Regions from separate parts of the Bordetella genomosp. 10 genome, predicted to be linked through region 3. Evidence: predicted binding sites of a transcription regulator. Region 3 holds the regulator's gene; each other region holds the start of a gene.

What was found. The regulator HrcA, encoded in region 3, represses chaperone genes, less so after heat shock. The targets are predictions, from matches to a motif close to TTAGCACTCNNNNNNNNNGAGTGCTAA.
Region 1: a site for HrcA is predicted at 1,988-2,014, ahead of groES (co-chaperone GroES). Genes of this name have one in related genera too.
Region 2: a site for HrcA is predicted at 2,574-2,600, ahead of rpoH (RNA polymerase sigma factor RpoH). Genes of this name have one in related genera too.

Annotation. Positions count from the first base shown of each region.
Region 1 is NZ_NEVM01000001.1:644,104-648,283, reverse strand. It holds gene CAL29_RS31185 (hypothetical protein) at 1-544, shown strand, start outside; gene CAL29_RS31180 (hypothetical protein) at 1,056-1,580, shown strand; gene groES (co-chaperone GroES) at 2,091-2,378, shown strand; gene groL (chaperonin GroEL) at 2,417-4,057, shown strand.
Region 2 is NZ_NEVM01000001.1:41,264-45,443, forward strand. It holds gene CAL29_RS00210 (hypothetical protein) at 1-399, opposite strand, end outside; gene fghA (S-formylglutathione hydrolase) at 657-1,508, shown strand; gene CAL29_RS00220 (hypothetical protein) at 1,783-2,469, shown strand; gene rpoH (RNA polymerase sigma factor RpoH) at 2,644-3,528, shown strand; gene CAL29_RS00230 (phosphodiesterase) at 3,770-4,180, opposite strand, start outside.
Region 3 is NZ_NEVM01000005.1:1,615,591-1,619,770, reverse strand. It holds gene recN (DNA repair protein RecN) at 1-912, opposite strand, end outside; gene CAL29_RS23325 (NAD kinase) at 925-1,824, opposite strand; gene hrcA (heat-inducible transcriptional repressor HrcA) at 1,943-2,947, shown strand; gene hemH (ferrochelatase) at 3,005-4,087, shown strand; gene CAL29_RS23310 (hypothetical protein) at 4,139-4,180, shown strand, end outside.

The sequences.
Region 1 (4,180 bases), on a different contig from region 3:
AATTCGCCAACAAGCTGCGGATCGTGCATCACGCGCAGCACTTGAAGCTGCTCTACTCTGCGCAAAAGGCGCCCTTTGGCAAGAATTGGAACGCCACATCGATACGGGAACAATTGTGGGTATGGCAGCGGAAGGCCATGGCTGGACGCTCCTTCTAATAGGTCAGGCTGTGGACGAGCACATCTGGCAGCTGAGCCTGCAAGAGACGCAATTCAGTTGGCCCAACGGCAGCGGAGGGCTCGTCTCGTCGATCTCGGAGTACCGAAGCGGCGAAATCAAAGTCTGCGCAGTGCGTTTCGGCACGAGCTTCTACGATCATTGGCCGATACCGGACGTCACTAGCCATGCGCTAGCTGATGTGACGGAGTTCTTGCGATCTTTGTCCTTAGTTGACCTCGACAAGTTCAAGGCCACCTTGGACACCAGCATCTTCAACGATACTTGGTCTCAAGATGCGCACGATGGCTTGAATACATTCATTGATAGACATCTGCCGACACTGCAATCCAGGCATGCGGCGCGTATGTCGATCCAACTCTTCTAGAGGATAGCGGGCATCCGAATGGCCACAACGTCGGTAAGACCGCCCAGAGTCGAAAGCGGACGGACGAGATATCCTTAGACGGTCCCGACCGGCGCGGCCGGCTCCGGCTAGGTCCACTTTCCTGACCAGAATTCCAGCTACCGTAAACTTCGACACCGGCCCCGGTTAGCTCCCCGAATTTCGCCCAACGGTTGTAGCCGACGCTCGGGTCGTTGGCGCCAAGGGTACGGATAATCTCCACTTCTTGCCTCCGAACCTCAGCATCAGTAGCCGTCGAAGACTCCCACAGGATTTGTTTCCTGATGGTGAAATCGAGCATTTCCCCTCGGGTAAAGTCGCTGCGCAGAAGCGCTTCGTTGATCGAGCCGAAGTAGCTCAGGCTACCCGTGAGATCCATCCCGACGTAGATCTTTCCATTTAGATAAGTGATTTTGTATATGTGCTTCATCTGGGGTTCGATCTGCCCTTGGGGTGAATCGCCTGGCGGGTCTAAACGGCCTCACCGTTGCGAATGAACATGGGACAAATCCGCATCGTCAGACCACGCCGAATCGCGATCATCGGCATCGTATTGGCGTTAGCGTTGCTTGCCGTGATGATTCTTGCGAGGCGTTCGGTAACGGGACCCAGCGATCTCTCTGGCATCCTCACCGTTGCGCGCGATCGAAATGTTGTTGCTTATCGGGATATGGACTGGTGCCGCTATCTAAAGACTGGCACGCAACTTTACGCGGATCCCCCGACCAGTTCCAGCGGCGCCTGCCTGGCAAATCGAGAGCCGTATGCGCCATTCACGCCCGCCTCGAAGGCGATCTTCTCCGAACTGCGACGAGCGTTTGACGCTGCCGGAATAAGCATCATGGAGGCAAGCTTCACTTTCGCAGACGACGGATCTGTTGACTACGCTGATCTGCTAGAACAGCAGCTCGTGGGCCACGATGCCTATCTTTACGACGCTAGGGATGTGCCGCCCTACGAACCCAAAGGTATGGTCACCCGTATCGGGAAGGGCTGGTTCCATTACGTGGGTGAATAAGCCTCCAGTGCTTTCTAGCCGCAGGCGGTCGCTCCCGAACTCTACGGCAGCTTTTAATCCTGGTTGCCCGTCACCCCAATCTTAGAGAACCGGGGGCGGCAGGCCGTGAAGTTTTTCGGTGCGTGTTAAGGCCCACATCCCGAACGGATATCTACCGATCACCCGTTTTGTTCAACCGGCGGAAGCCATTCGGTGGCAGAAGATTGCAGCAAGAGGAATCGAATTTGTCCCCTTCTTGCCTACAGGCGAAACCGTCGATCAGGGGGCAGTTCGAAAATTTCACGCTAGGTGGACAAATTTCATCGGCCGTGAACATCGACAACAATCCGCCACCTCCGTCAACACCTCCCCCAATTTTGTAACAGCCACCCCCTCCCCCCTTGAACCCTCTCCAAGCATCCTTATAATTAGCACTCGCCTCCGGTGAGTGCTAACAAGCACCTTCGCCCTTCCGGCCCCGGGGCAAGCGAGACAACCCCCCTTACCGTTTCAAGAAAACAGGAGTTCTTCATGGCCCTGCGTCCTCTGAATGATCGCGTGATCATCAAGCGTCTGGACAACGAGCGCAAAACCGCCTCGGGCATCGTCATCCCTGACAGCGCCGCTGAAAAGCCTGACCAAGGCGAAGTCATCGCCGTCGGCCCCGGCAAGCGCACGGAAGACGGCAAGATCCTGCCGGTCGATCTGAAGGCAGGCGACAAGGTGCTCTTCGGCAAGTACGCCGGCCAGTCGGTGAAGGTCGATGGCGAGGAACTGCTCGTCATCCGCGAGGAAGAAATCCTCGCCGTGATCCAGTAAATCCCTCATCTCATCAGAATTCCCCGTAAGGAAAGAATATGGCTTCCAAGCAAGTTCTGTTTGGCGACGACGCCCGAGTACGCATCGTCCGCGGCGTGAACGTCCTGGCTAACGCGGTCAAGACCACCCTGGGTCCCAAGGGCCGCAATGTCGTGCTGGAGCGCTCGTTCGGCGCCCCGACCGTGACCAAGGACGGCGTGTCCGTCGCCAAGGAAATCGAACTGAAGGACAAGTTCGAAAACATCGGCGCCCAACTGGTCAAGGATGTCGCCTCGAAGACCTCCGACAACGCCGGCGACGGCACCACCACCGCCACCGTGCTGGCCCAGGCCATCGTTCAGGAAGGCCTGAAGTACGTTGCCGCCGGTTTCAACCCGATCGACCTGAAGCGCGGTATCGACAAGGCCGTTGCCGCCGCCGTCGCCGAGCTGAAGAAGCAATCCAAGCCGGTCACCACCAGCAAGGAAATCGCCCAGGTCGGCTCGATCTCGGCCAACAGCGATTCCTCCATCGGCCAGATCATCGCTGACGCGATGGACAAGGTCGGCAAGGAAGGCGTCATCACCGTCGAAGACGGCAAGTCGCTGGAAAACGAACTGGATGTCGTCGAAGGCATGCAATTCGACCGCGGCTACCTGTCGCCCTACTTCATCAACAACCCGGAAAAGCAAGTCGCCGCGCTGGACGATCCCTTCGTCCTGATCTACGACAAGAAGATCAGCAACATCCGCGATCTGCTGCCGGTGCTGGAACAAGTCGCCAAGTCCAGCCGTCCGCTGCTGATCATCGCCGAAGACGTCGAGGGCGAAGCCCTGGCGACCCTGGTGGTGAACAACATCCGTGGCATCCTGAAGACCACCGCCGTCAAGGCGCCCGGCTTCGGCGATCGCCGCAAGGCCATGCTGGAAGACATCGCCATCCTGACGGGCGGCGTGGTCATCTCCGAAGAAACCGGCATGTCGCTGGAAAAGGCCACGCTGCAAGAGCTGGGCCAGGCCAAGCGCATCGAAGTGGGCAAGGAAAACACCACGATCATCGACGGCGCCGGCGACAGCACCTCGATCGAAGCCCGCGTCAAGCAAATCCGCGTGCAGATCGACGAAGCCACCTCGGACTACGACCGTGAAAAGCTGCAAGAACGCGTGGCCAAGCTGGCCGGCGGCGTTGCCGTGATCCGCGTCGGTGCCGCGACCGAAGTCGAAATGAAGGAAAAGAAGGCTCGCGTCGAAGACGCCCTGCACGCCACGCGTGCGGCGGTGGAAGAAGGCGTCGTGGCCGGCGGCGGCGTGGCCCTGCTGCGTGCCAAGCAAGCCATCGTCGACCTGAAGGGCGATACGCCTGACCAGAACGCCGGCATCAAGCTGATCCTGCGTGCCGTCGAAGAACCGCTGCGCACCATCGTCACCAACGCCGGCGAAGAAGCCAGCGTGGTCGTCAACACCGTGCTGAACGGCAAGGGCAACTACGGCTACAACGCCGCGACCGGCGAGTACACCGACCTGGTCGAGCAAGGCGTGCTGGATCCCACCAAGGTGACCCGCACCGCCCTGCAAAACGCCGCCTCCGTCGCCAGCCTGCTGCTGACCGCCGAAGCCGCCGTGGTCGAACTGGCCGAAGACAAGCCCGCTGCCCCGGCGATGCCCGGCGGCATGGGTGGCATGGGCGGCATGGACTTCTAAGAAGTCCTTGCCCAAGAGGCGGCCGGCAACGGCTGCCTTCCCAAGCAAAAACCCCGGGGGTTGGAATCCAACCCCCGGGGTTTTTTACGTCTATGGTCTATGGCGAGCGAGGCGGCAAGGCAA
Region 2 (4,180 bases), on a different contig from region 3:
TTCCGCATCGTGGGTGGCGCCGCTGCGCACCGGATAGGTTTCCAGCCAGACCAGCGCGGGCAGCACCCAGGCGCCGGGTTCGACCAGCGCGGACCGGTAGCGGCCCGCGAAGACGCGGCCGCCGCGCAGGCGCGCCGCCAGGTTGCGGCCCAGCGTCTGCATCAGGCGGGGCAAGCCCTCGCCGTCGACCGGCGTGGCCAGCAGCAGTATCCGGTCGCTGGCCAGCACCCATCCATGCAGCGCGACGCGGTTGCGCGTGGCGGTCTCGCCGAGCCAGGTGGCGACCTGGTTCAGGGTATCCGCCGGCGCCGGCTGCGAGGGGGCGGCCAGCGGATGGATGAAATTGGCGAGGACCAGTTGAGGCAGTCCGGGAGCGTACAGTCGGGGCAGGCGTGCCATAGGATCTCAGGTCTTGAGCATGCGGCGCGCAAAAGAGCGCAGTGGCAATAAATGGTACCGCGTAAACACCGCCGTGCAATAGCAAGTACATCCTAGATTACCCGACTCCCCGGGCTTGCGGCACCCCGGCGGCGGATTCCGGCAGGTTAAGATTTCCCTCGCCCGCGCCCTGCCCCGTGCTGCCATGTCTGCATCCGGCGCCCGGCTTGCCTCCGTGCCTTACCTTATTACCTATATACCTATACAGGAGTTTCCCCATGGCTGGTCTGGAACTGGTTTCCCAGCATCGCTGCTTCGGCGGCTGGCAGCGCTATTTCCGCCATGACTCGGCCGAGATCGGCCTGCCGATGCGGTTCTCCGTCTTCCTGCCGCCGCAGGCGGAGCATGGCCGCGTTCCGGTCCTGTTCTACCTGGCCGGCCTGACCTGCACCGAGGAAACCTTCATGATCAAGGGCGGCGCCCAGCGGGTGGCGGCCGAGCTGGGCCTGATGCTGGTCGCGCCGGACACCAGTCCCCGCGGCGCGGGCATCGCCGGCGAGGACGACAACTGGGATTTCGGCACCGGCGCCGGCTTCTACCTGGACGCCACCCAGGCGCCCTGGAGCAAGCACTACCGCATGGACAGCTACGTGACCCGGGAGTTGTATGGCATTGTCACCGGCGAACTCCCGGGAGACGCGGCTCGCGCCGGCATCTTCGGCCATTCCATGGGCGGCCACGGCGCCCTGGTGCTGGCACTGCGCAATCCGGCCAAATTCCGTTCGGTATCGGCCTTCGCGCCCGTCGCCGCCCCCAGCCAGTGCCCCTGGGGCCACAAGGCCTTCGGCAACTACCTGGGACCGGACCGCGACGCCTGGGCGGCCTACGACGCCACCGAACTGATGCGCAAGGCGCAGGCGCCCTTTCCCGGCGGCATCCTGGTGGACCAGGGCCAGGCCGACGCCTTTCTTGCAGAGCAGCTCCACCCCGACGCCTTCGAAACCGCCTGCATCCAGGCCCGCCAACCCCTGGACCTGCGCCGCCACGAGGGCTACGACCACGGCTACTACTTCATCTCCACCTTCATGGAAGACCACCTCCGCTTCCACGCCCAGCGCCTGCAGGCGTAATTGCAGCAGCCCCCTCTGGGCACGGTCCATCGGCGGCGCCGTGCGAAGCTCAGTGGGGGTGGACCATACCGTTGCCACGAGGCACACCTCATCGGGGGAGCCGCGGAGCCGGCTTTGCCGGTCCGCCAGCGCCGCCCCCTTGAGGGGGCCGCGCGAAGCGCGGTAGGGGGTGGGCCTTGTTACGCCTTGTGTATATCCGAAGCGGGCCGGGGGCGGCACAACGTTGACAGCGTCGATATACTGAATCTGTCGAAAGCCTTAGGGGGTAGCCTGATTGGCTGTAGCTCCTTTCTTGTGGATTCTTGGTCCGGCCGTCGTGGCCTTGCTCATCGGCGCCGGCCTGTTCTTCGGGCGCGGCGGGCCGCGCGATGCCACCGGGCGCAAGCAGTTCCGGTTGCGCCCGGTGCGCCGCCTGGTCGGTCTCCTGATCGTGGCGCTGGCGGTGGTATCGGGGCTGTTGGGGGGATCCCTCTACCAGTTCCACCGCCTGACCAGCGACCAGCCGGTGGCCACGGTCCGGCTGGAACAGCAGGGCGAACGCCAGTTCATGGCGACCGCCCAGTTGGAGGGAGAGGCCAAGCCTCGCCAATACCAGTTGCGCGGCGATCAATGGCAGATCGACGCGCGGGTGGTGCGCTGGGAGTTGCCGGCCCTGCTGGCGGGCGTCCCGCCGCTGTACCGCATGGACCGCCTGTCGGGCCGCTACGACGACCCGGTCGCCGAGCAGGCGCAGCCGCGCACGGTCTATCCGCTGGGCGGCACGGCGGCGCCGGACCTGGGGACGCTGAAGCACCGCTTCCCCAACTGGCTGCCGTTCGTGGACGTGCAGTTCGGCAGCGGCGCCTACATGCCGATGTTCGACGGCGCCCGCTACCGCGTGTTCCTCGACCCGCGCGGCGCCCTGTTCGTCCGGCCGGACGACCCGGCCACCGCCGACGGCCTCAAGCAGCGCGGCTGGTAGGCGGCCGGAATCGCCAGCGGCGCCCGCCGCTGGCCCGTCCACCGGCACGACGGGACGGGCCCGGCAGCTTAGGCGGGAACTATGGCCCTCATGCACATGTCCAATTAGCACTCATGCACTTCGAGTGCTAACATCAAGTCCACTCTATATAAGGTTTCCTGGAGAAAAATCACCATGAAACAAGCAAATTCCTCGTTGACCGTCTCCGGAAACGCGCTGACGCTGGCCATCGCCAACCCCGGCGCGCTGGGCACGATCGACGCGTACATTTCGGCGGTCAACCGTTTGCCGGTGCTGACGGCTGAGCAGGAAACCTCGCTCGGCCGCAAACTGCGCGACCATGACGACCTGGACGCCGCCCGTGAACTCGTGCTGTCGCACCTGCGACTGGTGGTCTCGGTCGCCCGCCAGTACCTGGGCTACGGCTTGCCGCACGCGGACCTGATCCAGGAAGGCAACGTCGGCCTGATGAAGGCCGTGAAGCGTTTCGATCCCGAGCGCGGCGTGCGCCTGGTGTCCTTCGCCGTGCACTGGATCAAGGCCGAGATCCACGAATACATCGTGAAGAACTGGCGCCTGGTCAAGGTGGCGACCACCAAGGCCCAGCGCAAGCTGTTCTTCAACCTGCGCAGCATGCGCCCGGACGGCAAGACCCTGGCCAGCCATCAGGTCGACGACATCGCGCGCGAACTGAACGTGCGCCGCGAGGACGTCAGCGAGATGGAAGTGCGGATGTCCGGCCGCGAACTCTCCCTGGAAAGCCAGGACGAGGACGACGACAGCTACGCGCCCATCGCCTACCTGTCCGACGAGGGCCGGCAGGAACCGACCCGCGTGCTGGAGCGCAAGGCGCGCGAGCAGATGCAGGGCGAAGGCCTGAACGGCGCGCTGGACAAGCTGGACGACCGGTCGCGCCGCATCATCCAGGCGCGCTGGCTCCAGGACGACGGCGGCGCCACGCTGCATGAGCTGGCCGACGAGTTCGGCGTGTCGGCCGAACGCATCCGCCAGATCGAGGCGGCGGCGCTGAAGAAAATGCGCGGCACCCTGGCGGCGTAACGCGTTGATACAAACCGCCGGGAAAAAACATAATTCCGGCGAAACTTAATCCACGCCGGGGCGCCTAACCAACTCGGGCTGCGTGCTGAAGCAATGCCAGTATCGCGGCCCTCACCTGTCTCGGCTTCTCCTCTTTCCCCTCCCCTATGAGACGGGTGGTTTACGGGGCACCATCGCGGTGCCCCGTTTTTTATGCGCGGCGAAAACATGGCAGGCGCGCCGGCAGCGGGCCCGCCCTCGCTCAGGCGGCCTGGTCCGCTTCCAGTTGCGCCCACCCTTGCAGCATCGCTTCCCAGGCCCGGGCGTCCAGCCGCCGCACGCCGGTGGCCAGCGAACCGTCGGGATACAGCTTGAGCCAGCGGTAGCCGGGCGCGCTGTCGTCCAGGCGATGGCGGCCGTCGCGGATGGTGAACTGGAAGCAGGTGGACGGCGTCGCCAGCAGCCGCATGTTGCCGCGCCGGCGATCGAATTCCTGGTGCACGTGGCCCCAGAGCACGACGCGGATATTGCGCCAGCGGCCCAGGTGGCGGAACAGCTCGGCGGCATTGTCCAGCATCATGGTGTCGTGCCAGTCGGGCGTCATGGGAACGGCGTTGTGATGCAGGGCCACCAGCACCGGGCGCGGGCCGGCGGCGGCCGCGGCGGTGTCCAG
Region 3 (4,180 bases):
GTCGCTCAGGCGCTGCTCGGCCTGGGCCAGGCGCGCCGGGTCCAGCTCGACCTTGCTGACGTAGTTGTTGAGGTCGGACACGGCTTCGGTGATGGCGATGCTGGCCGATTCCAGCTCTTCGCAGACCCCGCGCAGCGCCGGATCGTGGCGCAATTGCTGTTGCAGCAGGTGCAGGGCGGCGTTGACCCGGTTGCTCGCCGAATCGTCCTCTCCATCCAGCGCCTCGATGGCCTGGGCGGCGCCGTCCAGCAGCGACTGCGCATGCGACAGGCGGCTGTGCTCGGTCTGCAAGGTTTCCCATTCGCCCGGCTGCGGCGCCAGGCGCTCCAGCTCGCCGGCCTGCCAGGCCAGGCGCTCGCGCTCGGCCTCGCGGGACGCGCTGTCGCGCTCGGCCGCCTCCAGTTGCTTGAGGCGTTCGCGCCAGGTCTTCCATGCCTGGGCCACCGCGCCGCGCAGGTCGCCGTGGCCGCCGTGGGTGTCCAGCAGGTCGCGCTGCGCGTCGGCGCGCATCAGGCTCTGGTGCGCGTGCTGGCCGTGGATGTCGACCAGGCTGTCGCCCAGTTCGCGCAGTTGCGCGACGGTGGCGGGCACGCCGTTGATGAAGGCCCGGCTGCGGCCCTGCGGGTCGACCACGCGGCGCAGGACCAGTTCTTCCTCGGCTTCGATTTCGCGCTCGGCCAGCCAGGCGCGCAGGTGTTCCGGGGTGTCGAATACCGCGCTGACGTCCGCGCGCGCCGCGCCCTCGCGCAGCACGCCGGCATCGGCGCGGCCGCCCAGCGTCAACGCCAGGGCGTCGATCAGAATCGATTTTCCGGCGCCGGTTTCGCCGGAGAAAACCGTGAAGCCCGGGCCGAAATGGATATCGGCCTGGTCGACGATGACAAAATCCCGGATATGCAGGGTGCGCAGCATGTTCGAGGGGCGTTATTCGGGCGTCTCGGTCCCTTGGGGCATCAGGTTCCAGTGCAGCTTGCGGCGCAGCGTGGTGAAGAAGCTGTAGCCCTCGGGATGCAGGAAGCGGATGGTGTGCGGCGCGCGGCGAACGGCGATGCGGTCGCCGGGTTGAAGGTCGGACCAGGTCTGCATGTCGAAGTGACAGGACGCGCCGCTTTCGACCCGGCCCATGGCGGTGACGGTCATGCTCAGCTCGCTGGTGACCGGCAGGGCGATGGGGCGGTTGGACAGGGTTTGCGGCGCCACCGGCACCAGCAGCATGGCGGCGATGCCCGGATGCAGGATGGGGCCGTTGGCCGACAGCGCGTAGGCGGTGGAGCCGGTCGGCGTGGCGACGATCAGGCCGTCGGCGCGCAGGGTGTACATGAAAACGCCGTCGAGCTCGACGCGCACCTCGATCATCCCGCCGCGGCCGGCGCGGTTGAGCACCACGTCGTTCAGCGCCGAGGCCGAGTACATTTCCTTGTCGCCGCGCCAGATGTTGCCCTGCAGCAGCATGCGGTCCTCGGCGACGAAATTGCCTTCCAGCACGCGCGCCAGCGCGTTCTGCGCATCCTGCAGCGGAACGTCGGTGATGAAGCCCAGGCGGCCATGGTTGACGCCGACCAGCGGCACGCCGAACGGCGCCAGGTAGCGCGCGGCGCCCAGCATGGTGCCGTCGCCGCCCATGACGATGGCCAGGGAGGCCTGCTTGCCGATCTCGTCCAGGGTGGCGACCGGGTATTCGCCCAGGCCGGTATTGCGGGCGGTGTCCGCTTCGATCAGCACCGCGCGGCCGGCCTGCGTCAGCATATGGGCGAGCGAACGCAAAGGCGCGTCCAGCCCGGTGTCCTGGTGCCTGCCGATCAGAGCGACGGTGGGAAAATGCATGGTCTGGCGCCGATGGGGATCAAAATTCAATACTATGTCGAGTCGATTATATGGGGCCATATTTCCCTTTGCAGGACAAAATTGGCACCGTTGCAAAAAGATTCCTTAGAATAGCGCCATGGACGACCGCGCACGCGCACTACTGAAGGCGTTGATTGAACGCTATATCGCCGATGGACAGCCCGTCGGCTCGCGCACGCTGTCCAAGGTCTTCGACCTGTCTCCGGCCACCATACGCAACGTCATGGCGGACCTGGAGGAGAGCGGCCTGATCCACAGCCCCCATACCTCGTCCGGCCGCGTGCCGACGCCGCGCGGCTACCGCCTGTTCGTCGATTCGCTGCTGGCGGTGCGCGGCTACGAGATGCAGCCGGCCCATATGGGCGAGATGCTGACGGCGGCCGAACCCTCGCGGGCGGTCAACGCGGCGGCGGCGCTGCTGTCGAACCTGACGCAGTTCGCCGGCGTGGTGCTGACGCCCAAGCGCACCCAGGTGTTCCGCCAGATCGAGTTCATCCGCCTGTCGGACAAGCGCGTGCTGCTGATCATCGTCACGCCCGACGGCGACGTGCAGAACCGCATCCTCTTCGTGCAGCGCGATTATGCGGAGCACGAGCTGGTCGAGGCGGCCAATTTCTTCAACGTCCACTTCGCCGGCAAGTCCTTCGACGCGGTGCGCCGCACCCTGTCGACGGAACTGGCGCAACTGCGCGAGGACATCACGCGCCTGATGCAGGCGGCGGCCGAGGCCGGCGCCGAGGCGGTGGAAGAGGGCGATTCGGTCGTGATCTCGGGCGAGCGCAAGCTGCTGGAAGTGACGGACATCGCTTCCGACATGGATCGCCTGCGCAAGATGTTCTCCCTGTTCGAGAAGAAGACGGACCTGTTGCAGTTGCTGGACGTGTCCAGCCGGGCCCAGGGCGTGCAGATATATATAGGCGGCGATTCGCAGTTGATGCCCGTCGAAGAGGTTTCGGTTATCACCGCGCCCTACGGCGTCGACGGCAAGGTGGTGGGCACGCTGGGGGTCATCGGTCCGACGCGCATGGCCTACGAGCGGGTCATCCCCATCGTCGACATTACGGCCCGCCTGCTGTCCAACGCCTTGAGCCATAACCAATAACACCCGCGTCAGCGCCGGCGCGCGGGGCGCCGGCGCCGCGTTCACAACGAGGTGACAGTGTTCTTGCGCGCGTTCAAATACATCTGGCCGGAACGTTTCCTGCCGGAAGCCGAGCAGAAAGACCCTTTCGCGGAGCAGACGCCGGCCGGTCCCGGGAAAACCGGCGTCCTGCTGGTCAACCTGGGCACGCCGGACGAACCCACGGCGCCGGCCATCCGGCGCTACCTGGCCGAATTCCTGTCCGATCCGCGGGTGATCGAGATACCCCGCTATCTCTGGAAGCCCATCCTGCATGGAATGGTGCTGCGCGCCAGGCCCAAGAAGCTGGTGCCGCGCTACCGCGGCATCTGGATGGACGGCGGATCGCCGCTGCTGGTGTACAGCCGGCGCCAGGCCGAAGGGCTGGCCGGCCTGCTGGCGCGGCATGGCCTGCAGGTCGAGGTCGAGTTGGGCATGCGCTACGGCAATCCCTCCATTCCGTCCGCCATCGACCGGCTGCGCGCCGCCGGCTGCGAGCGCATCCTGGTGGTGCCCCTGTATCCCCAGTACGCCGCCAGCACCACGGCCACGGTGGTCGATGCCGTCACGCGCCACGCCGCGCGGCTGCGCAACCAGCCGGAACTGCGGTTCATCAAGCGTTTCCATGACGATGCCGGCTACCTGGAGGCCCTGGTCTCGCGCATCGAGTCCTATTGGCGCGACCACGGGCGGCCGCAGAAGCTGGTGATGAGCTTCCATGGCCTGCCGCATTATTCGATCGAGCTGGGCGATCCCTATTACCAGGACTGCCTGCGCACAGGGCGGCTGCTGCGCGAGCGGCTCGGCCTGATGCCGGAACAGGTCGAGGTGACGTTCCAGAGCCGTTTCGGGGCCGCGCGCTGGCTGGAGCCCTATACCGAGCCGACGCTGCGCGAACTGGCGCGCCAGGGCGTGAAAGAGGTGGACGTCGTCTGCCCGGGCTTCCTGGCGGACTGCCTGGAAACGCTGGAGGAAATCGGCCAGGAGTGCCGCGACGCCTTTCTTCAGGAGGGGGGCACGCGCTTCCGTTACATCCCGGCCGTGAACGACGACTCGGTCTGGATCGGCGCGCTGGCCGACCTGGTGCAGCGCAATCTGCAGGGGTGGCCCGCCTTGAAGTAGCCGCCCGGCGTTACCATGGTCGTGTCCTGTCTTTCGCACTGGGAGCCGATCATGAGCAAGCCTGCGCATACCCCCGAACCCCGCAAGCCGGCC